3 regions of the Paenarthrobacter sp. AT5 genome follow, and region 3 is predicted to be linked to each of the others. Evidence: predicted binding sites of a transcription regulator. Region 3 holds the regulator's gene; each other region holds the start of a gene.
What was found. The regulator HrcA, encoded in region 3, represses chaperone genes, less so after heat shock. The targets are predictions, from matches to a motif close to TTNGCACTCGNNNNNNNCGAGTGCNAA.

Region 1 (7,465 bases), 1.7 Mb from region 3:
ACGCGCTGAAGACCGCCGGCGACGAGAAGGGCTTCACCTACCGCGAACGCGAGTACTACGAGCAACTGCTGCGCAACACCTCCGATGAGTTCACCAAGCTCATGATGGCCAAGATCAACATCCCGGAATACCGCGCCTCCATCACTGAGCGACTCGAGGCGGAATCCAAGAACCTCGCGGACCTGAAACGCGAAGTGGAGGAGACCGGCAGCAAGAAAAAGGCCAATAAGGTCAAGGTTGTCCAAGACCTGGTGGACAGCTACGAGCGCAGCCTCAAGGACATCGAGCGCTTCCCGGATTCCGTGGGAGTTGCCACCGTGGCGGCCATCCATTTCGCTTGCTCCGGGGACGAACTCACCTGCGTCATTGGTGGCACCGTGCAGGATTACATCTACTTCAACGGTGCCACGTCCCTGTACTGGGGCATGATGCTTCACGCCCTGAACAACGGCTACTCGCGGTACAACTTCTATGGCACATTCGGCATCCAGGGGCAGGATGAATCGGGCCATGGTGGGTACGAGTTCAAGAAGGGCTTTGGCGGAGAGGTGGTCCAGCTCATCGGCGACTTCGTTGCTCCCGTCAGTCCGGTCAAGTACACCGCCTACCGGGTGGCCAGGAAGCTTGCAGGAGCCGCCCAGACCGTTTTGGGAAACTTGCGGGAACCGGCAAAACTGCCGGTGATCGGAAAGTTCCTCAGGAAGAACTAAGCCAAAGGAGGAATGCTGCATGACTGAACGCCCCGAGGGCAATGGCGGCAGGCCTCATACGGACGGCTTGCCGAAAACCCAGCCGCTGCGGCCCTCGCAGGTCCGGCAGAATGCGTATGCCAAGCGGATGCTGATGCGCCTGGTGCAAGGTGACAGCCCGCCAACGGCGCCCATGAACATCGTGGACCGCCTGGCCGGGAGCCCTTACGCCAACCCCACCATCCAGGTGGTGGGCGTCGACGCCTCGGCGCGCAAGACCATCGACTTCGCACTGCACCTGGCCGAGGCAATGTTCCGTTACGGGGCCGGTGCGCTTGAGGTCGAAACGAGCATGATCGCGGTGACCGCGGCGTTGGGGCTGAAGAACGTCGAGGTGGACATCACCAACCAGTCGGTGGCCATCAACTACGCGCCGAAGGACCAAACGCCCATCACCCTGTTGCGTGTGGTGAGGTCGTGGACCAATAACTATGCGGGTCTGGCCCAGGTGCACCAGTTGGTTTCGGATATTGTCGCCGGGGGAGTGGGACGGGACGAGGCCGTTCGGCGGCTCAACGAGATCACACGCAGAGCCAAGCCCTTCCCCCGCTGGATGGTCACTGTGGCGTTCGGTGTGTTTGCCGCCGTGTTCGTCGGGGTGCTCGGCGGTGGTCCCGGAGCTTCGGCACTGGCTTTTGCCTCCAACATGTTGATCAGCCTCCTGGCGCGCCAGCTGATTCGCTGGCGGACTCCGGACTTCTTCGTCACCATGGCCAGTTCTTTTGTGGTCACCTTTGTTGCTTTGATGCTGCGTTGGGCGGGTGCGGACATAGCTCCGTCCATTGTGGTGGCCGGAGGCATCCTCCTGCTGCTCCCCACGGGCAGGCTTGTTTCGTCGGTACAGGATGCGATTAACGGCTTTCCGGTCACGGCAGCAGGCCGCTTCCTGTCCACCCTGCTGACTTTCGGCGCGATCGTGGCGGGCATCGGCGTCGCTGTGGTGGTTGGAACCCTGATGGGCAGCCAGGTCCTGGACGTCACCAATACTTTCCCGCCGGCCTACCCGTTGTGGGGACAGGCGATCCTCATTGCGATCGCCGTGGTGGCCATCGGTGTCACCGAACAGACACAGATGCGGCTGTTACTTCCGACGGCGGCAGTCGGGCTGGCGGGCTTCTTCGTTTTGTGGGGGGTTGGCGAACTCGGTCTTGGCGACCGTTTGTCGCCCGCCATTTCGGCGGTGATCATTGGCTTGCTGGGCCGCGTTGTGGCCCTGAAGCTTGGCGCCCCGCAGCTGGTGGTCGCGGTTCCGGCAGCGTTGATCCTTCTGCCGGGCCTCACGATCTTCCGGTCAATGTATGCCTTGACAGTCGAAGGCGGCGACATCCTGGCGGGTGCCGGTGGCATGCTCAATGCGGCGGCGATTGTCCTTGGCGTCGCAGCCGGCATTGTGCTTGGCGACAACCTGGCCCGACCTTTGACGAAGGGCCTGTCCAGCAACGAGCGGCGCAGGGTGCGGCGCCGGTAAGTCGCGCTGGTCCTGCCGGCAAGTCGGCTAGATCTTGCCGACAGGCAGTTTCTTCTCGGCCTGGAACACTTCCTCTACCCGACCCTGGGCCCAATAGCCGGACAGGGAGACCTGGGAGCGTTCCAGGCCGCGCTGCACGAAGAAGATCTCGCGGAGGCCCTTCATGTAGCCCCGCTCACCGTGAGCGAAGACGTCCACCCGTCCGGGAAGCCATTCCATGGTCCGGAGGGATTCGAGCAGCAGTTCGCTGGATCCGGCAAGTACCCCGTTCCGCTGCAGCCAGTGCAGTTCGACGCCGGCGGGGGCGGTGATTTGAAGGACGTCGTCGGCGCTGTCTACTTCCAGGAACGCCACGCCCCGCGCCTCCGGTGTCAGCGCCTCAATGGACGCGGCGATCGCCGGAATCGCGGCGTCATCCCCGGCAAAGAGGTACCAGTCGGCGTCGGGTGCCGGATTGTAGGCACCCCCGGGCCCTGTGAAGGTCAGCGCGTCACCGGGTTCAGCCGCCGCTGCCCAAGGGCCGGCGAGGCCTTCATCGCCGTGGACCACAAAGTCGATGGCAAGTTCCTGCGCTTCAAGGTTGACCCAGCGGATGGTGTAGGTCCGGGTATGGGGCCACTGCTCGCGGGGCATGGATTCCCGGATGGCCCACAGGTCCAGCGGCAGCTCGTAGTCGACGCCCGGCTGCGGAAAAACGATCTTGACGTACCTGTCCACGTACTCGTTGTGCGCGTAGTCCTTGAATCCCGGGCCGCCCGCGATGATCCGGATCATGTGCGGTGACAACTGCTCCTTGCGCAGCACCGTCAGGTTGACTTGGGGGCGCGTCTTGCGGTCGGCGGACGAAGTGGCGGGAAGGGCGGCATTCATAAGGCAAGCCTAAGCTGATCCACTGTGCATTTGCTGGGGATGAGCGGAACGTTACATACCACCCGGCGTCGCTCTGTCACGTCCTGACGCGTTTTCCGCGTCGCTCTCTCACATCCCGACGCGTTTTTTGTGTTGCTCTTTCACGTCCTGACGCGTTTTGTGCGTCGCTCTTTCACGTCCCCCGCCGGATAGTTCGACGACGGCGATCGGCCGGGTGCCGCCGTCGGTCCCTGCCGTGTGTACTTTTCCTGCCGCTGCAGGCCTCCGCCCGCCCCCGAGCCCATTCCCGACCGGGTGGGATGTGCCAGAGGGATCCCCAGCAGGGGGTGGGATGTGCCAGAGGAAGCTGCGAAAAGGCGTGGGGTTACAGGACGGGGAGTTCCCAGTCGACGGGTTCGGCGCCCTGTTCACGCAGCAGCTCGTTCGTCCGGCTGAAGGGCTTGGACCCAAAAAATCCGCGGGACGCCGACAACGGACTTGGATGTGCGGACACAATAGACGGTGCCCCGTTCAGCAGTGGCCCCACGGACTCCGCGTCCTTCCCCCAAAGAACGGCCACGAGCGGCTTAGGCTGCCCGTCGGCGTCGGTGCGGTTCACCACGGCCTTGACGGCCGCCGTCGTGATGGTTTCCCATCCCTTGCCGCGGTGCGAGCCTGCGTTCCCGGCATTCACGCTGAGGACGCGGTTCAACAGCAGCACTCCCTGCCCCGCCCAGGCACTGAGGTCGCCGTGGACGCGTGGCGGCAGCCCAAGGTCGTCGTGGAGTTCGCGGTAGATATTGGCCAGGCTCCGGGGGATGGGCCGCGTCTCCCGGGAGACGGAGAAGGAAAGCCCGACGGCGTGTCCCGGCGTGGGGTACGGGTCCTGTCCCAGTATCAGGACCTTGACGTCGGCCAGCGGCTGACGAAAAGCCCTCAGCACATTGCCGGCGGCGGGAAGAACCTGCGCTCCCATCCCGGCCTGCGCAGCGACGAAGCCCAGTGCCGCGCGAAGCTGCGGCTCAACCGGGCTCAGGGCCTGCGCCCAGTCCGGCGCCATCAAGTCCTCCAGCGGCGTGTCCAACAGTTCATCAAAGCCCTGACCCGAGGGGCTTGCAGGTTCCAAGTCAAAGAGCGCTTCCTCACCAGTCACCCGGCAATTGTCTCCCGTGACGCGCGGCACTTCCGAATGACAGTGGTGTTATTCGCCCGTAACATGGGGAGGAGGAAATCCCCTTACCCGCGTCTTGAGGAGTGTGCCGTGGCCGAACCCGCGCCGGAATCGATGGCGGAGCAGGGCACCGGTTTCGCCCTTGCAGACCTGGCCGCAGGTGTTCGGGAAGATTCTCCGTTGAGTGAGCGCGAGCAGCAGATACTGGCCCTGGAGCGGCAGTGGTGGAAGTACGCCGGGGCCAAGGAACAGGCCATCCGCGAACTGTTTGATCTCTCCGCTACGCACTATTACCAGATCCTGAATGCGCTGATCGATACCGAGGACGCCTTGGCCCACGATCCCATGCTGATCAAGAGACTGCGTAGACTACGTACGTCGCGCCAACGTGCGCGCACAGCGCGTCGCTTGGGGTCCGACGCATAATTCGCACGGCTGAACTGTCAGCAGCAACCAGCAAGGACAACGCTTCACCATGACCAAATATGCCAAGGATGAATTCGACCGGGTTCCGCAAAACACGTCCCGTCAGGGTGTGCACAGGGACGCCACGGAAACGCCGCGGCCTACTCTGTGGCCGGTCCTCACTGTGGGCGCCGTGGCCTTGGTCCTTGGCCTGGTGGCGTTCCTGATCCTTCCGCGGCTGGGCATCGTGGCGCCCCCGGCATCTTCCAGCACCTCGACGCCGGCCGCACAGCAGAGCGAGGCGGCACCTTCGGCAACACCCACGACGTCGGAGAGCGCGCCTATCGCTTCGGGCGAACCCACTCCGGACACGACTGCCTCGGAGTCGCCGTCTGCAACGCCATCACCGGCTCCTGTGGACAAGACCACCGCAGTGGCTGTTTACAACGGCACTGCCACCGCCGGGCTGGCCAGCCGCGTCGCCGGGTTGGTTCAGGGAGACGGCTGGGCTCTGGGCGCGGTGGGAAACTGGGGAGGACTTCCGCAGCAGACGTCCGTGGTCTTCTACAACGCTCCGGAGCAGAAGGCGAACGCCGATGCCGTAGCTTCCCTGCTGGGCATCACCACCGTTGTGGAGTCCCCGGACGTGCAGCAGCCCCTGGTCGTCGTAGTGGGACCCGGCTACCAGTAAACAGCCGAAAATACAGGGATCCGGAGTCCATCCGGCAGAACTCGGTTAAGCCTCAATAACAAAAGCAGCCCCTCACCGGCCGGGAGCAGCGAAGCGGCCGTGACAGTGGTTACAGTGGATGAATTCCGGCGCGGAGATCCCGGCTGCCGGCAACAGCTTCTGTGAAAGTGTGGGCATTATGGCTTTGGGGACCGTCAAGTGGTTCAACGCCGAAAAAGGGTACGGCTTCATCACTGTGGATGATTCCGGCGACGACGTTTTTGTCCATTGGTCGGCGATCCAGATGGACGGTTACCGCGCCTTGGAAGAGGGGCAACGCGTGGAGTTCGAACTCGGCGAAGGCCTCAAGGGGCCGCAGGCTGAAAGCGTGCGTGTAGCCTAGCGGCTCAGCTTTCGGCTGAATGGGCCTCGCTGTGGGTAGCAGCGAGGCCTTCCTGCTTGCACTCTCCACGGTCGAGTGCTAATTATTGATTTAGCACTCCTACGCATCGACTGCTAATTTCGGCCCCGTCCGCGGAGCAGGGATTACCGCCGCTGCCAAGGAGGAACAAGAAACACCCTGATGGGGTGAGGTCCGGAGCGCGGGGCATACAGAGGCCGCGAGCGAAGGGCCGTCCGTCGCGGGCATCCCATCTGACAGGTACCTTCTTAACGACTGTCCCGAAAGGACTACCGCCGTTATGGCCAAGATCATTGCATTTGATGAAGAGGCACGCCGCGGCCTCGAGCGGGGCCTGAACACCCTCGCTGACGCCGTCAAGGTCACCCTCGGCCCGCGTGGACGCAACGTCGTCCTCGAAAAGAAGTGGGGCGCTCCCACGATCACCAACGATGGTGTTTCCATCGCCAAGGAGATCGAGCTGGACGATCCTTACGAGAAGATCGGTGCTGAGCTGGTCAAGGAAGTTGCCAAGAAGACGGATGACGTCGCTGGCGACGGTACCACCACCGCTACTGTCCTCGCACAGGCCCTGGTCAAGGAAGGCCTGCGCAACGTTGCTGCCGGCGCCGACCCGCTGTCCCTGAAGCGCGGCATCGAGAAGGCAGTGGACGCTGTTATCAGCGAACTGCTTGCTTCCGCCAAGGAAATCGAAACCAAGGAAGAGATCGCAGCTACGGCTTCCATCTCCGCCGGTGACCAGGAAATCGGTGCACTGATCGCCGAAGCCCTGGACAAGGTGGGCAAGGAAGGCGTCATCACGGTCGAGGAATCCAACACCTTCGGCCTGGAGCTGGAACTCACCGAGGGCATGCGCTTCGACAAGGGTTACATCTCCGCTTACTTCGTCACCGACGCTGAGCGCCAGGAAACGGTCCTCGAAGACCCGTACATCCTGATCGTCAACTCCAAGATCTCCAACGTGAAGGAACTCGTCACGGTTCTGGAGAAGGTCATGCAGTCCAACAAGCCGCTGCTGATCATCGCCGAAGACATCGAGGGCGAGGCCCTGGCCACCCTGATCGTCAACAAGATCCGTGGCACCTTCAAGTCCGTTGCCGTCAAGGCTCCGGGCTTCGGTGACCGCCGCAAGGCCCAGCTGGCCGACATCGCCATCCTCACCGGTGGCCAGGTCATCTCCGAAGAGGTAGGCCTCAAGCTGGAGAACGCTGGACTGGAGCTCCTCGGCACCGCCCGCAAGGTTGTTGTCACCAAGGACGAGACCACCATCGTTGAAGGTGCTGGCGACGCCGAGCAGATCGCCGGCCGTGTTGCCCAGATCCGCGCCGAGATCGAGAACTCCGATTCCGACTACGACCGCGAGAAGCTGCAGGAACGCCTGGCCAAGCTGGCCGGCGGCGTTGCAGTCATCAAGGCCGGTGCCGCTACCGAAGTTGAGCTCAAGGAACGCAAGCACCGCATTGAGGACGCCGTCCGCAACGCGAAGGCTGCTGTTGAAGAAGGCATCGTTGCCGGTGGTGGCGTTGCCCTCATCCAGGCAGGCGCCAAGGCATTCGCCAACCTCACCCTGCAGGGTGACGAGGCCACGGGTGCCAACATCGTCAAGGTTGCCATCGACGCACCGCTGAAGCAGATCGCTTTCAACGCCGGCATGGAGCCGGGCGTTGTTGTGGACAAGGTTCGCGGCCTGCCTTCCGGCCACGGCCTGAACGCTGCCTCCGGCGTCTACGAA
Region 2 (7,465 bases), 520 kb from region 3:
TTGGCTTTACAACCCGCGCTCAGGGCAGTGGGTGCCGGATTATTCGCACCTGCAGGTCCACGCCGGACTCGCAGTGGCGTTCAACGCCTGGCAGTACTTCGAATCCACCAACGACGTCCCGTGGTTGCTGGGACACGGCGCAGAGCTGCTCATAGACGTGGCACGCTGTTTTGCCTCCCTGGCCGTCCACGATCCCGGTCATCGCCGGTACCACATCCGCGGAGTGGCTGGCCCGGATGAATACCACACCTGGTTGCCCGGGCGGGATGTTCCCGGCCTGGACGACAACGCTTACACGAACGTCATGGCGGCGTGGGTTTGTGGCGAGGCCGCCGACGTCACTTCAATGTTCCCGGGCCACGAACAGGAGGAACTGCTGGAACGGCTGGGTGTCGGCAAACGCGAGCGGGCGCACTGGCGCAGGCTCTCCCGGGCCATGTATGTGCCGTTCAACAAAGACGGCCTGATCAGCCAGTTCGAAGGGTACGATCTTTTGCGGGAGCTGGACTGGGATGGCTACCGGCAAGAGTACGACAACATAGAGCGGCTGGACCTGATACTGGGGGCGGAAGGCGATGACGTCAACCGATACAAGCTCTCCAAGCAGGCGGACGTCCTCATGTTGCCGTACTTGCTGGGTGGTTCCGGCCTCATCGCGATGCTCCACCAACTGGGTTACCGCATGACCGAGGCACAGCTGGCGCGGACCGTTGAGTACTACCTCGCCAGGACAGCGCACGGCTCGACACTGAGCAGGGTGGCGCACGCTTCCGTCCTGGCTGCCTTGGACCCTGACGGCGCGTGGGAAAGCTACCGCGAAGCAGTCGACGCGGACTTGGATGACACCCAGCACGGAACGACCAAAGCCGGTATCCACCTGGGTGCGATGGCGGGCACGGTGGACGTCATCCAAAGAAGTTTCGCGGGGCTGCGGATGGACCGTTCAGGAATCACCTTCACCCCCAATTTGCCGCACGGACTCAACGCCGTGTCCTTCACGGTGAAGACCCAGGGACACTGGCTGGACATCGAACTGACCACAGAACGGATCCGGGTCACGTCCTCTCCCGGCAGCGCTCCTCCGCTCCGGATCCAGGTCCGCGACCAAATACTGATGCTGCCGGCAGGGGAGAGCCGGAGTGGGGCGCAACGCCGGCTGGATTGCCCTTCATGCAGGCATGGCCGCCGGAGCGCACGCCATTTTGATCCCGGAACGCCGGGTGAGCCTGGAGCAGGCAGCGGCGTGGGTCCTGTCAGCCCGGAACCGGGGCAGGGCGCCACTGGTGGTGGTGGCAGAGGCCTACGTTCCAGCAGGCCAGGATGCTCCCTACTTCCCGCGCGGACTCGATACCTTTGGCCGTCCGCGCCTGGGCGGCATCGGATACCTCTTGGAGGAACAGCTCCAGGAACTGACGGGAATCGAATGCAGGGCCACGGTCCTGGGTCACATCCAGCGGGGTGGGGCGCCCACGGCATTCGACAGGGTCCTGGCAACGCGGTTGGGAATGGCTGCCGTCCGTGCAGCATCCAAGGGGGAGTGGGGCGTGATGGTTTCCTCGCGGGGCACGGACATCACCACTGTTGCCCTTGCTGCCGCGATTGGTGAGTTGCACACGGTCCCGGAAGACCGGTATTTGGAGGCCGAAATGCTGTTTGGGTGACCTGCCCCTGCTGCCCTGCTGCCCTACTGTCGAGCGTCAGGCGAGGGAGAGGAACAGCTTCTCCAGCTCTTTCCTGTCCATCGTTTGGTCCTCCTGGATGATGCACTGCTCCAGGCCCGTGGCGATGATGGCGAAGCCGGCCCGGTCCAGCGCCTTCGAAACTGCGGCGAGCTGGGTGACAACATCTTTGCAGTCACGGCCTTCTTCCAACATGCGGGTGACGGCGGCGAGCTGCCCCTGTGCGCGCTTGAGGCGGTTGATCACAGGCGTGAGTTCGGTGGGGTTCAGTTCCATGAGGGTGCTCCATCGGTGGGTTGCTGCCCTCCATGGTATACCCCCATGGGTGTACTGATAGCGGCGGCTGGCGACAGGCCGGGCAGGTGCCGTTCCATCCGCACCTGCCCGCAGCACGTTCTCAACTCCTGGTGATGGGAACCTTCGAGGGCGAAACTGCCGCTGTCTTTTCCGGGATGGGTGCCCGTACTTCGAGGACGCCGTCCTTGTAGGAAGCGGTCACGTCGCCTTCCTTCACGCCGTCCGGCAAAGGTATGCGGCGGACAAAGGAGCCATACCGGAACTCCGAGCGGTAGCTGTCCTTTTCCTTGTGCTCCTTCTTTTCCTGGCGTTCGGCCCGGATGGTCAGGCCGCCGTCGGAGACGGTGATTTCCGCGTCCTTTTCCGGGTCGATGCCGGGAAGTTCGGCACGGATCACCAACGTATTCCCGTCAACCACTTCCTCGACTTTGATCCCCCCGGCGCTGCTGTCGCCGTCGAACAATCTCTCGATAAGCTCCATCGGTGAGCGACGCGCATCAAGCCATTTCGTCAGCTCGGTCATGCCAGCCTCCATCTCTTATCAGCCGCGGAACCTTTCCCGGCAGTACCAGCTTTTCGCCTTGGCAACGCGGCTTCCAGAGTCCAAAGTCCCCGCCCGCGCCGGGGTCTTCCGGCCCTTACCCTGCGCCGGGGACTGCTGCAGGATGGGGACATGCCCGCGGAATTGCCGGGTGCAGGGAGGAGTCAGTGATGGGTGGACGGGTCAACCCGGAGTCGGAGCCCCAACGGCCCAACGACGGCCAGGGAAAAGGGCGTTCCCGCAAGAGGCTGACGGGTCTCCCGCTCCAAGGCAGCCCCTTGGTCCAAAGGATGCTCCGCATCGGCAAACGCCGGGAGGCCGCGGAAGAAAAGCTGGAGCGCCGGCTGGGTGGAGAGGACACGGAGTCTCATACCTGACGTTGCCCCGGGTCCCCACAAGCCGGATCGTCCCCCCACGCCGGACCGCCAACCCAACCCGCCGGGCCGTCCACGGCGTCGCCTCGGTGGATCTGTCACCGCATCTTCAGAACCGCAGCGCCGGTGACGCGGTCGTTGGCCAGATCCTCCAACGCACGGTCCGTTTCCGTGAAGTCGTAGGTGGTGACGGTTGGGGCCAGTCCGATCTCCGCGGCCAGGGCCAGGAAAGCGGTGCCGTCGGCCCGGGTATTGGCGGTGACGCTGCGGATCTGCCGTTCATAGAAGAGTTCGTTCTGGTAATTGAGGGACGGGATGTCCGTGAGGTGGATGCCGGCAATGGCCAAGGTTCCGCCGCGATCCAACGCCCGCAGGGCGACCGGAACCAGATCGCCCACGGGAGCAAAAAGAATGGCTGAGTCCAGGGGGACCGGCGGAGCATCGTAGGCGTCGCCGGCATAAACCGCTCCGAGGCTGAGGGCCAGGTCCCGGGCTTGTGCGGAACGGGTCATGACGTAGACCGACGCGCCTTGGCTGATGGCGATTTGGGCCGTCAAGTGGGCGGAGCCGCCGAAGCCATAGATGCCCAGCCTCCCTCCCGGCGGTAGCGCAGCCCGTTCCAGGGCCCTGTAGCCAATGATCCCCGAGCACAGGAGCGGTGCCGCTTGTTCGTTGGTGAAGCGCGCAGGCAAGGCATAAGCGAAGTCCTCATTCACCGTCATGTGGTCGGCAAAGCCGCCGTCACGGTCCCACCCCGTGAATCGGGGCGCCAGGCAGAGATTCTCCTGGCCGCGCCGGCAGTGGGGGCAGTGGCCACAGGTCTGGCCGAGCCAAGCGACACCGATTTTGTCCCCGCGGGAGAAGCGGCCCCCGCTGAAACTTTCCATGACCGTCCCTACGGCCTCGTGGCCGGGGATCACCCCGGCGTGGCGGGGCGGAAGGTCGCCCTCGGCGAGATGGAGGTCGGTGCGGCAGACACCGCACACGTCCACGCGCAGCAGTACCTCGCCCGGCCCGGGCCGCGGGTCCTCGCGTTCGCCCATCCTTAAAGGCTTGTCCGCTATCTTCCCCGGCACATCAACCCACCATGCACGCATGACTCTTCCTCGTCGTCGGATATCAGGAGGCTCGCACGGACCCTTCCCGCCTTCCAGAGGCGAAAGTCACGTCTGCACCGTGGTAGCCACGCGTGACGTATCGTCCCACAAGCTCGACGGCGGCACTTGCCGCCAGTGCCGTCAGCACCGAGACCAGCAACAGGTCAGGCGGAGGCCATTCGAGCAGGAAGAACCCGCGGACGAAATCAAGGCCCATCACCGCTGCCATCCCCACATAGCATCCCGCCAGGACCAGTACCTTCGTTGCGTTCAGGGGCCGGGCAGTCACAGCCAGGATCCACGATCCGATGATGGTCAAGGTGATGGTGGTGGCCGAGCGGCTTGTCAGGACACTGTGATCGCCGCTGAGGGACGCATAGGTGTTGACCCCAAGAATGGCAGTGGCCGTGATGACTCCTGCCGGGATCGCGAAGGACAGGGAACGCTTCAGAAAGCCCGGGACGTAGCGACGACTGCTGGGCAGGAGGGCCAGGAAGAACGCCGGCAATCCAATGGTCAAGCCATCGACGGCGGACAACTGGCGGGGGAGGAAAGGATACGGCTGCAGCAACAATCCGCAGGCCACGGCCAGGACCATGGCGTAGGCGGTCTTGCTGAGGAAGAGCATCGATACCCGTTCCATGTTGTTGATAGCCCTGCGCCCTTCGGCCACAATGCCCGGCAGGCGGCTGAAGCGTCCATCGAGCAGGACCAGCCGTGCCACGGCTTTGGTTGCCGGGGCTGCCGTGTCAATCGCGATGCCCAGGTCGGCAACCTTGAGTGCGGGGATGTCATTGACGCCGTCGCCCGTCATGGCAACGGTGTGGCCTTTTCGTTGAAGGGCCTGGATCAGGTCCTTCTTCTGGTGGGGGCCTACCCGGCCGAACACCGCATTGTCCTGGACGCAGGATGCCAGGGCTTCAGGATCCGCGGGAAGTGTTGTGGCGTCACAGGCAGGGCGGCCACCCAGTCCCAACCTCCCGGCCAGTAGCCCCACTGTCCGGGGATCGTCGCCGGAAAAGATTTTGATCTGCACCCCCTGTTCCCGGAAGTAGTCCAGCGTGGCTGAGGCGTCCTTCCGTATCGATTCCCGAAACGTGACGAGCAGCACCGGTGAAGCGCCGGCGGGAGAAGGAATCCCGCCGGTACTCCCGGCGTCGTTTCCTGCAGCGAGTACCAGAGCCAGGGTTCGGAGACCGGAGGAGGCCAAGGCGGAAGCGCGCCCACGCGCCTCTTCAGCCGTGCCAAGAACAACCCCGGGGGCGCCCAGGAGCCACGTCCGGGGGTCTCCTGAGGCGCCGGCGAGCGTGACGGAGCTCCAGCGCCGCGCAGGGTCGAAAGGTACCGAGGCCAGGGGAGGTTGTGCACTTCGCGGAGGAAAGGCGGCCTTCAAGGCGCTGGCGGTCGCGTCTGTATGCTGGGTGGCACCGAAGCATTCCAGGGCATCCCGCCACTCCGGAAATTCTTCTTCCGGTCCGAGCAGATGAACTGCGTCGAAAACCATCCGGCCGTCCGTCAGCGTCCCGGTCTTATCCAGGCACAGGACGTCAACCCTCGCCAAGACCTCCACGGCGGCCAGTTCCTGGACGATGACCCGCAGCCTGGCCAACCGGATCGCCCCGACGGCGAACGCCACGCTGGTCAGCAGGACCAGGCCCAAGGGGATCATCGCGATGGTGCTGGCCACGGCCGGCACCACGCCTTCCTTCCAGTCGCCGGACGCGAGCGCCGCGTTCCATCCGCCGTGCTGGATCATTTGGGAATTGAGGACCAGTGCAGACAACGGAAGGACCAGCCATGCAATGACTTTCAGGACCTTGTTGATTCCGGAGCGGATCTCGGAGGTCACGAGCGAGAAGCGTTTGGCTTCCGTCGCGATGCGTTGGGCGAAGGTTTCAAGGCCCACGGTGGTGATCCGGGCGAACCCCGATCCGGACACCACCAATGAACCCGACAGCAGGACCTGGCCTGCACTCTTCCGGACGGGTTCGGATTCTCCCGTCAGAAGTGATTCGTCGACGTCGAGGCTGCCGTCGCCAAGGCTGACGGCGTCGGCAGACAACTGGTCCCCGGCGCCCAAAACCACAATGTCGTCCTTGACGAGGTCCCGTCCCGGGATCACTTGTTCCGTCCCGTCCCGGAGCACAGTTGCCGGCGCACTGTGCAGGATGGCCAAACGGTCCAGGGCCCGTTTGGCCCGGTACTCCTGGACCACTCCGATAATGATGTTTCCCATCGCGGCGAGCCCGAAGAGTGCATCCTGCCATTGCCCCAGGACGAGCAACATCGCAAAGGCCGCAAAAACCAGGCCATTGAAGAGTGTCAGGACGTTCGCCCTGATGATGGTGCGCAGGCTGCGACTGGCTGGTAGTTGTGCGCTGTTGTCCAGGCCATGGTCGATGCGGAGCGCGACGTCCGCCCGGGTGAGTCCTTGCATGGCCCGGCGCCCTAGATCCTGTGCGTCATGGTGTCGGGACGCATGGTGCCCGCCATGGCGTGACAGTTCAATGCGGTGCCGCCACTGGCGTGGACCGCCGTCGCGGGGATGAGTGCGGGCCCGACGCCGGGGGCCAGCGCGGGGCGGGCTTGGTGCTGTGGTCTTCCACCAGGCCGGTACCTGCACATTCGCGCACGTCGAAGATGGCGATGGCTATCGCCTGCTTGTCGTCGTAGGGGCCTGACTCGAGCAGGGTGTTTCCTCTGGGGCCAACAAGGCGGAACCGAAAGTGGGAATACGCATCGACGAAAACTTCGAAATGTCCAGACATGGTGGAACTCTCAACTAGAACGTCAACGCCCCTGCCCCGGTGGCGTGGGCGCGCTGGTGGTCGGAAGTCGTGGGCATCCGGGTCCCAAGGGTCTTGTGCCACCTATTCTTGACGGTTCCCGCCGAGTGGATAAGGGACGAACGGCCCTGTTGCGGAAACCGGCCCTTGTCCGCAGCGGCGGATGACCGGCATTGCTCAAAAGCCTGTGGGCTCGGTTTCGAGTTCCGGTTCATCGGGAAGGTATTCACGGTGCAGCGGCCGAAGGGCGGACGTCGTGGGCAACCAGACGAGGCCGTCATAGCGTTGCCCCATGACGGTGTGGACGTAGTTGCCCCGTTCACGCGCAGGGTTGTAGACGACGCCGATGGCTCTGTGCCCGCGCCACGTGGAGAGCCACCGTCCGGCCCGGCCGGCGCCGTAGGCCAAAGCCGACGGCCCATTCAGTGCGCTGTGGAGGAGGTCCTCGTGGCTTCCTTGAATTGCGTTGGGTACGTCCATGGTCTGTCCGGGCGCACCCCAGGGGTGCGCAGCTGTCACTGAGCCGCTGTATGAGGCGAAACCGACCAACACTACGGAACCGTGGTGGCGCCGGCGCATCAGTTGTCCGATGTTGACCATGCCGCCGGCTGCCATGTCCGTCGCCCGGGCATCCCCTATGTGCGTGTTGTGCGCCCAGATGATTCCCTTCGAACCGGCTCCGTGATGGCGG
Region 3 (7,465 bases):
GTGGGTGGCGTCCGGTGGTGGAACGTGAAGCACCCCGCTGCCTATGCTTCCCGCCTGGTGGCCGGAGAATCTCCGGCTGCGGGCAGGGAAACGCTCGACGCCGGAACACGGGACGTGGAGCGGATCATGCTGGAGGCGCGGCTTGTGTCAGGCCTGGCAATAGACGGCTTGGACAAGGACGGCAGGCGTGCTGTGGCGGGTTTGATAGCCGATGGCCTGGCCGAACCTGCTGCGGCCTTCCAGGGTCGCTTGGTGCTGACCCTTAAGGGACGTTTGTTGGCCGATGCGGTAGTGCGGCGCATCCTGCCGGACTGACTTACGGAAAGATCGGCCCTGCGGAAAGATCGGCGTCGCCGCTACTTGATCCAGCGAAGGTTGAGGCGGTAGCGGTGCGGCTGGCCGTGGTTCACGCGGATGCCGGCGGAGACGGAGAAGCACGTGAGTGCCACCCAGATTGCCGTGGCGATGACGGCAAAGATGTTCCCTACAACCGGTAGCAGTACGAGGATGTTCGCTACGGCCGCTGCAATGGTGGGCGGCAGCGTGAAGTTGAGCGCTTCCTTGGATTCCTGCGCTGTAAAGGGACCCCTGTCGCGGAAAATCAAGTAAATCAGCAGCGAGGGCAGGCACCCGAGGATTCCACCGAAGTGCGCCAGGGTTGCCCACTGGCGGTCCTCGCTGGCTGTGAGAGGGAGTGCGTTTGCAGGCGCGCCATGGTACTGGGGCTGACCTGCGGCCCTGCCCGGTTCTTCTGGGGCGTTCTCTGACACGTTGGTTCCCTTTGCTATAAAAAATGCTGCGGTGTTGCTGTCCCAGAATATAGGGTCCGGGGCTGTTCCGGGACCAACCCGCCGCCCGCCGCCGTCGGACGCCCGGGCGCTGGAGTCAGGGCGCGGTGAGGAAGTCGATGACTTCCTCGACGCGGCCCAGGAGGGAGGCTTCAAGGTCGGCGTAGGTGCGGACCGCGCCCAAAAGGCGCTGCCAGCCGATTCCGATGTCCTCCGCAGTCTCGTGCGGCCAGCCAAAAGCGCGCAGGATCCCCGTCTTCCAGTCCGTACCGCGGGGAACATCGGGCCATTGGGCGATGCCAAGGACCTTGGGCCGGATCGCCTGCCAGACATCCACGTAGGGGTGTCCCACGATCAGGACGTTACGGGCAGCGCCCGGCAAGGTCATCGCTTCGGCGGCGATCCGCGATTCCTTGGAGCCGGCTACGAGGTGGTCCACGAGGATTCCCAGTTTGCGCCCCGGGCCGGGGTTGAAGGCTGCTATCGCGGCTTTGAGGTCATCCACCCCGTGCAGGGGCTCGACGACGATGCCCTCCACGCGGAGGTCGTCACCCCATACTTTTTCCACGAGTTCCGCATCGTGCTTGCCCTCCACCCAGATGCGGCTCGCTTTGGCCACCTGGGCCCGTTGGCCACTGACGCGCACGGAACCCGAAGCTGTCCGGGTGGGGGAGGCTGCAGTGGCGGGCGCCTTGGGCGCGGGAGGCAGGAGCCGGATGGGCTGACCTTCCAGCAGGAAGCCGAAGCCCAGCTGGAAGGACTTGGTTTTTCCGCGCCGGTCTTCGAGGGCCACGATGTGCATCCCGCCGGACTTTTCCACGCGGGTGACCGCACCCACCCAACCGGATTGGGCATCCTCCAGCACCATCCCGCGCTGCACGGGTACCTCCGGGAGCCGCTGTTGGGCAGGAGCGGTCAGGTCCTGTGGACCCCAGGTGTCATAAGCCAAGGAATGACCTACCTCTTCGGGCTTGGACGGCTGCCGGGCCGCAGTCGCCGCCAGGCCTGCCATGGATGTCTGCGCGGGCGGTTTCAATGCTAGCAACGCGGTGGCTCATACTAGACTTGTTAGCACTTGGGCATGTCGAGTGCTAAGCAAAAGGGTCAGCTGAAGGTCCCTCGTGCATCAGTGCATGGGCCGGATGGTCTGTCAGGAGGTGTTGGAATGAGTGAGCCACGCAAACTCGAAGTGCTGCGTGCCATTGTTGAGGACTACGTACATTCGCGGGAGCCTGTTGGTTCCAAGGCCCTGGTAGAACGCCACCACCTGGGCGTATCCAGTGCGACCATCCGCAACGACATGGCGGTGCTTGAAGAAGAGGGGCTGATCGCAGCGCCACACACCAGCGCCGGCCGTATTCCGACGGACAAGGGCTACCGCCTGTTCGTCGACCGGATCTCCCAGGTAAAGCCCTTGTCGGCCGCTGAGCGTCGTGCCATCCACTCCCTGCTTGAGGGGCCGGATGATATGGACGACATCCTTGAGCGGACCGTGAGGCTCCTGTCGCAGCTGACCAACCAGGTAGCCGTCGTGCAGTATCCGCACTCCAAGCGCGCCGTGGTGCGCCATGTTGAGTTCGTCCTCCTCGGGCCAAAGCAAGTGCTCGTGGTGCTGATTGCCGACACTGGAAGCGTTGGGCAGAAGGTCATCGATGCCGGTGCCGACGTTGCCAACGAGGCCCTCATGGCGCTGCGTTCACGGTTCCTGGGCAGCATCGCCGGCACGCAGATGGACCTCCTTCCGCAGGTCTTGCCGTCCGTGGTGGCGCTGTGCCCGCCGGAGCTGCGGGGACTGGCCCAGATGCTGGCCAACGGACTCCAGGCCCTCAGCGATACCAGTAAGGAAGAGCGGATCCTGATGGCCGGCACGGCCAACCTCGCCCGTTCCAACGTGGACTTCCCCCTGAGCATAGGGCCGGTGCTGGAGGCCCTTGAGGAACAAGTTGTCATGCTCCGGTTGTTGTCGGACATGGGGGATGATCCGCGCGGCGTGACAGTGGGCATCGGCCGGGAAAATCCCTACGACGGGTTGGCCGAGGCCTCCGTGGTGGCTACCGGTTACGGTTCCGGCGCCAAGGTTGGAGTCCTCGGTCCCACCCGTATGGACTACCCCACCACCATGGCGGCAGTCCGCGCCGTAGCGCGCTACCTTTCCCGAATTCTCGGCGGCTGAAACCGGCCGTCACCAAAGACCGCAGTACAACAAGGAAGAGATACCGACTTTGAGCAGCCACTATGACGTTTTGGGAGTCTCGCCGGAAGCCACCGGGGAAGAGATCAAAAAGGCGTACCGCAAGTTGGCGCGCAAGCTCCACCCGGATGTAAATCCGGGGGAGGATGTCGCCGAACGCTTCAAGGCCGTGACCCACGCTTACGAAGTCCTGTCAGACCCGCAAAAACGCAGGGTGTACGACGCCACGGGCAATGAAAACGGAACGGACAACGGCTTCGGCGGCGGCTATTCCGGGCAAGGCTTTGCCTTCCAGGACATTTTCGACACCTTCTTTGGCGGGGGCGGGGGTCACGGAGGGCCCGCGTCCCGCGTGCGCCGTGGCCAGGACGCCCTCATCAGCGTGCGCATTGATCTCAAGGACGCCGTGTTCGGCGTCAACAAGAAGCTCGAAGTGGACACCGCTGTTGTGTGCCCCACCTGTGACGGCAGCTGCTGCCGTCCGGGTACCCACCCGGAACGCTGTGACATTTGTGGCGGCAGTGGCCAGGTCCAGCGCGCTGTGCGCTCCATTCTGGGTCAGGTCATGACCACCGCGCCCTGCGGATCCTGTGAAGGATTCGGCACCATCATCAAGGATCCCTGCAACGAGTGCAGCGGCCAGGGCAGGATCCGCAGCCGCCGGTCCCTCACCATCAAAGTGCCCGCCGGTGTGGCCACGGGGACCCGTATCCAGCTGTCCGGCCAGGGCGAGGCAGGCCCCGCCGGTGGTCCGGCAGGCGACCTGTACGTGGAGATCCGCGTCAACAGCGATTCCACCTATATCCGCGAAGGGGACGATCTCCACGCCACGCTAAGTGTTCCCATGACTGCAGCCGCACTAGGCACGGAGTTGACCCTGGAGACCTTCGACGGTCCGCAGGAGATCGATGTGAAGGCCGGTACGCAGTCCGGCGAGATCATCACCCTGCGCGGGCTCGGCGTGACGCATCTTCGCGGTTACGGCCGCGGCGACCTCAAAGTGCACCTGCACGTGGAGACGCCAACCAAGCTGGACGCCGCCCAGGAAGACCTGCTCCGTCAACTCGCCAAACTCCGCGGAGAACAGTTCACGGACGGGAAGCTCGTTGCCAGCGGCGGGATGTTCGCCAAGCTGCGGGACAAGCTCGGTAACCTGTAGCGGTGAGCAACCCCGTATTCTTCGCCCCCGCCGGCAGCCTTGGCGGATTGGTGTCTGGTTCCGTCTTTGTCCTGGAGGGCCCGGAGGCGCGGCACGCCGTGACAGTGAAGCGTCTGTCCGCGGGCGAACCGGTGGATATTTCCGACGGTGAAGGTGCCAGGCTGACGGGTAGGGTCTCCGAGGCAGGGCAAGGCTCGCTGTCCGTGGTTGCGGAAGAAGTAGCCTTTGAGGAACGTCCCGCTGTCCGGTTGGTGCTCGTGCAGGCGCTTGCCAAAGGAGACCGCGACGAACTCGCCATCGAAACGGCTACCGAGCTCGGCATTGATGCTGTGATCCCCTGGCAGGCGGAGCGCTCCATTGTGCGGTGGAAGGGCGATCGCGCCGCGAAAGCGCACGCGAAGTGGCAGTCCGTGGTGACTGCAGCAGCGAAACAAGCACGCCGGGCCTGGATTCCTGAAGTCAGGGACCTGGTGGACACTACAGCGTTGGCCAAAGCGGCCGCCGCGGCGGATTTGGCGGTGATCCTCCACGAGGACGCCAAGAACTCCCTGCGTTCGGTGATTGAGGAGGCCGGGTTCCTCTCGAACAGCGGCCCGGACGCCGCGAGGGAAGTCCTCCTGATCGTCGGTCCAGAGGGTGGGATGGCTCCCCGTGAGGTGACCAGGCTCAGTGATGCCGGCGCGGTGACGGCGCTTTTGGGGCACCACGTGTTGCGATCGTCAACGGCCGGACCGGCCGCCGTCGTTCTGTTGAGCGATATTCTGGGCCGCTGGCGTTAGCAGACGGCGGACCGGCCCAACCGCCCGGGCCAGGGCTCACTCGACCTTGAAGAGGCGGGTGTCCAGGGTGGTCTCGTCTGCGCGGCCGGATTCATCCACCTGAACAACCCGGAGTTCATACTTGCCGGGCTTCAGCGTGGCCCCGAAGGAGAAAACCCCGTATTGTCCGGGATCTCCGGTTGGCTTCGCCTGGCCGGTAAGCTTGCTGGTCCGCGTTCCGGAGCCGTTGTCCTGGAGGATCTGCCAGTTCACGGGCTTTGAACTGTCGGTGCTGCGCCCGTTGAACTTCACCGCACCCGCGGGCACCGAGGCATCTTCCTGAGGATCGATGATCCACAGCGGCGCCACCAGTGAGGCATCACGTGCCATGGGCTGGCCCAGCTTCACCTGCCCGAACGCCATGAAGTCCGTGTGCCCGTCCACCAGGATGACTACCTGGATTTGCTGGCCCGAGTTGATCAGGCCCGAGGAGGACGCCGCCGCCGACGCCGTGTAGACCAGCTGCTGTACGGCTCTTTGGGCCATCCCGGCGTCGAGGTTGGCGTTGAACGCATCCCGGGAGATGTCCACTGTGATGACGTTCTTGCCGGAGATGGAAGTGGCCAGGCTCCCGGGGTCCTGCCATGGCGTGAAGAAGTCGTGGTCCAAGGGCTTCTGCGCCATCATGATCCGAAGCGCCGTGGTCACCGGGTTCTCATCGCCGGAGATGTCCCTGAACTCTCGGTACAGGTAGACGTTGTCCTTGCTGCGCCCGATCCAATAGACGGGAATTTTGGTCGAAGCCTGGGTTGTCTCAAGGGGGGCATTGCTCGCGGGAGCGTCCTGGACGCTGATGGGAGGTCCCGAGGTGGCCGGTGTGTTGCCGCCGTTGGCTATGCAGCCCGTCAGCAATAGGACAGCAAGCATCGCAGGCGCCGCTACTGCGGATTTTCTCCGCCGCTGCGCGCCTTGCTGGTTGTTTGCCGGCTTGGTGATGGGGGTTCCTTGCCTCGCGGCCGACGTTTCCGGGCGGCCGGTAGTGCGTACAGTGTTGTTCCTGTTTCTTCCTGCTTTGCCAGCTTGGCACATGTACGACGGCGTCCTGCCGGCTTTTGGGGGTACCGGGGCAACTGCAACAGGATTGATATCGGCCCGATGCCGAGTTGAGACAAATTCGTAACGGCCTTGATTCGATGCTGTGAAAGCCCCCACGGAAAGGGGCCGGGCTGCGGTCTGCTGGCGTAGGATTGGAGGCATTCCCGCAGGCGGGCATCCGTGAGGATGGGCGCACCACGGACATATGGATAATGACTGAACCAACCGGAGGAGATCAGGCCGTACGGCCAGCACTATGAGTGAATCCCTGAATGGGCGGTTGCGGACCGGAAACGGAAACGCCGCGGCCACCGAGTTCCCGCACACGCTACCGGGCACGCGCACGGAAATCGTCACGTTCGACAACTCCGATCAAATGATTCACTCGCTGGGCAGCCATGATGAGGCCTTGCGCTACATCGAGGATCAGTTTCCCGACGTCAATTTCCACGTTCGTGGCAACGAGCTGTCCATGTCCGGGCCTTCGACTGTTATTCCGAGGATCATGCGGCTCCTGGAGGAAGTCCGGGGGCTGGTGGCCAAGGGAACAGTGGTCACTCCGGACGTGCTGCAGCAGCTGGTTTCCCTCTTGCGGTCCCAGTCCGTGCAGAACCCCGTGGACGTGCTGACGCACAACATCCTTTCCAGCAGGGGCAGGACCATCCGGCCCAAGACCCTGAACCAGAAGAACTATGTTGACGCCATCGACGGGAACACGGTGATCTTCGGCATCGGTCCGGCGGGTACCGGCAAGACGTACCTGGCAATGGCGAAAGCCGTGCAAGCGCTCCAGAACAAGGAAGTCAGCAGGATCATCCTGACCCGGCCGGCGGTGGAAGCGGGGGAGCGGCTCGGCTTCCTGCCCGGAACCCTGAGCGACAAGATCGATCCCTATCTTCGGCCGTTGTATGACGCTTTGCACGACATGATGGACCCTGAATCGATTCCGCGGCTCATGGCGGCAGGGACCATTGAAGTTGCCCCGCTCGCCTACATGCGTGGCCGCACCCTGAACGATGCCTTCATCATTTTGGACGAGGCACAAAACACCACGCCCGAGCAGATGAAGATGTTCCTCACCAGGCTTGGGTTCGGCTCGAAGATGGTTGTCACCGGCGATGTGACCCAGATCGATTTGCCGTTCGGTGCCACCTCCGGCCTGCGCATTGTCCGGGAAATCCTCACGGGGATCGACGACGTCAATTTCTCGATCCTTGAGGCCGGCGACGTCGTCCGGCACCGCCTTGTGGCAGACATCGTTTCCGCGTACAGCAAGTGGGATGACGCCCACCGGCCCGCAGCAGCGGCCGGCGCACAACACAAACGTGGAGAACGCAAATGAGCATTGAAGTCAACAACGAGTCCGGCGTGGAGGTGGACGAGGAACAGCTGGTAACACTGTCCCGGTTCATCTTCGAACGCCTGTATATCCACCCGCAGGCCGAACTGTCCATCCTTTTGGTGGATGAAGCTG

Region 1: groL (chaperonin GroEL) is a predicted target of HrcA. The motif match lies at 5,806-5,832, and genes of this name have one in related genera.
Region 2: RI444_RS09800 (Hsp20/alpha crystallin family protein) is a predicted target of HrcA. The motif match lies at 2,558-2,584, and genes of this name have one in related genera.

What each region holds. Positions count from the first base shown of each region.
Region 1 is NZ_CP136441.1:954,566-962,030, forward strand. It holds gene RI444_RS04525 (peptidoglycan bridge formation glycyltransferase FemA/FemB family protein) at 1-710, shown strand, start outside; gene RI444_RS04530 (threonine/serine exporter ThrE family protein) at 730-2,217, shown strand; gene RI444_RS04535 (siderophore-interacting protein) at 2,245-3,087, opposite strand; gene RI444_RS04540 (uracil-DNA glycosylase) at 3,452-4,219, opposite strand; gene RI444_RS04545 (DUF3263 domain-containing protein) at 4,328-4,663, shown strand; gene RI444_RS04550 (LytR C-terminal domain-containing protein) at 4,713-5,333, shown strand; gene RI444_RS04555 (cold-shock protein) at 5,512-5,715, shown strand; gene groL (chaperonin GroEL) at 6,014-7,465, shown strand, end outside.
Region 2 is NZ_CP136441.1:2,134,431-2,141,895, forward strand. It holds partial or broken gene RI444_RS09785 (HAD-IA family hydrolase) at 1-1,051, shown strand, start outside; partial or broken gene RI444_RS09790 (6-phosphofructokinase) at 1,140-1,661, shown strand; gene RI444_RS09795 (metal-sensitive transcriptional regulator) at 1,698-1,955, opposite strand; gene RI444_RS09800 (Hsp20/alpha crystallin family protein) at 2,077-2,499, opposite strand; gene RI444_RS09805 (hypothetical protein) at 2,688-2,894, shown strand; gene RI444_RS09810 (zinc-dependent alcohol dehydrogenase family protein) at 2,990-3,934, opposite strand; gene RI444_RS09815 (HAD-IC family P-type ATPase) at 4,011-6,425, opposite strand; gene RI444_RS09820 (YegP family protein) at 6,493-6,756, opposite strand; gene RI444_RS09825 (erythromycin esterase family protein) at 6,952-7,465, opposite strand, start outside.
Region 3 is NZ_CP136441.1:2,651,748-2,659,212, reverse strand. It holds gene hemW (radical SAM family heme chaperone HemW) at 1-315, shown strand, start outside; gene RI444_RS12215 (DUF4870 domain-containing protein) at 357-770, opposite strand; gene RI444_RS12210 (DUF3097 domain-containing protein) at 886-1,737, opposite strand; gene hrcA (heat-inducible transcriptional repressor HrcA) at 1,954-2,961, shown strand; gene dnaJ (molecular chaperone DnaJ) at 3,011-4,138, shown strand; gene RI444_RS12195 (16S rRNA (uracil(1498)-N(3))-methyltransferase) at 4,141-4,917, shown strand; gene RI444_RS12190 (GerMN domain-containing protein) at 4,954-5,823, opposite strand; gene RI444_RS12185 (PhoH family protein) at 6,248-7,333, shown strand; gene ybeY (rRNA maturation RNase YbeY) at 7,330-7,465, shown strand, end outside.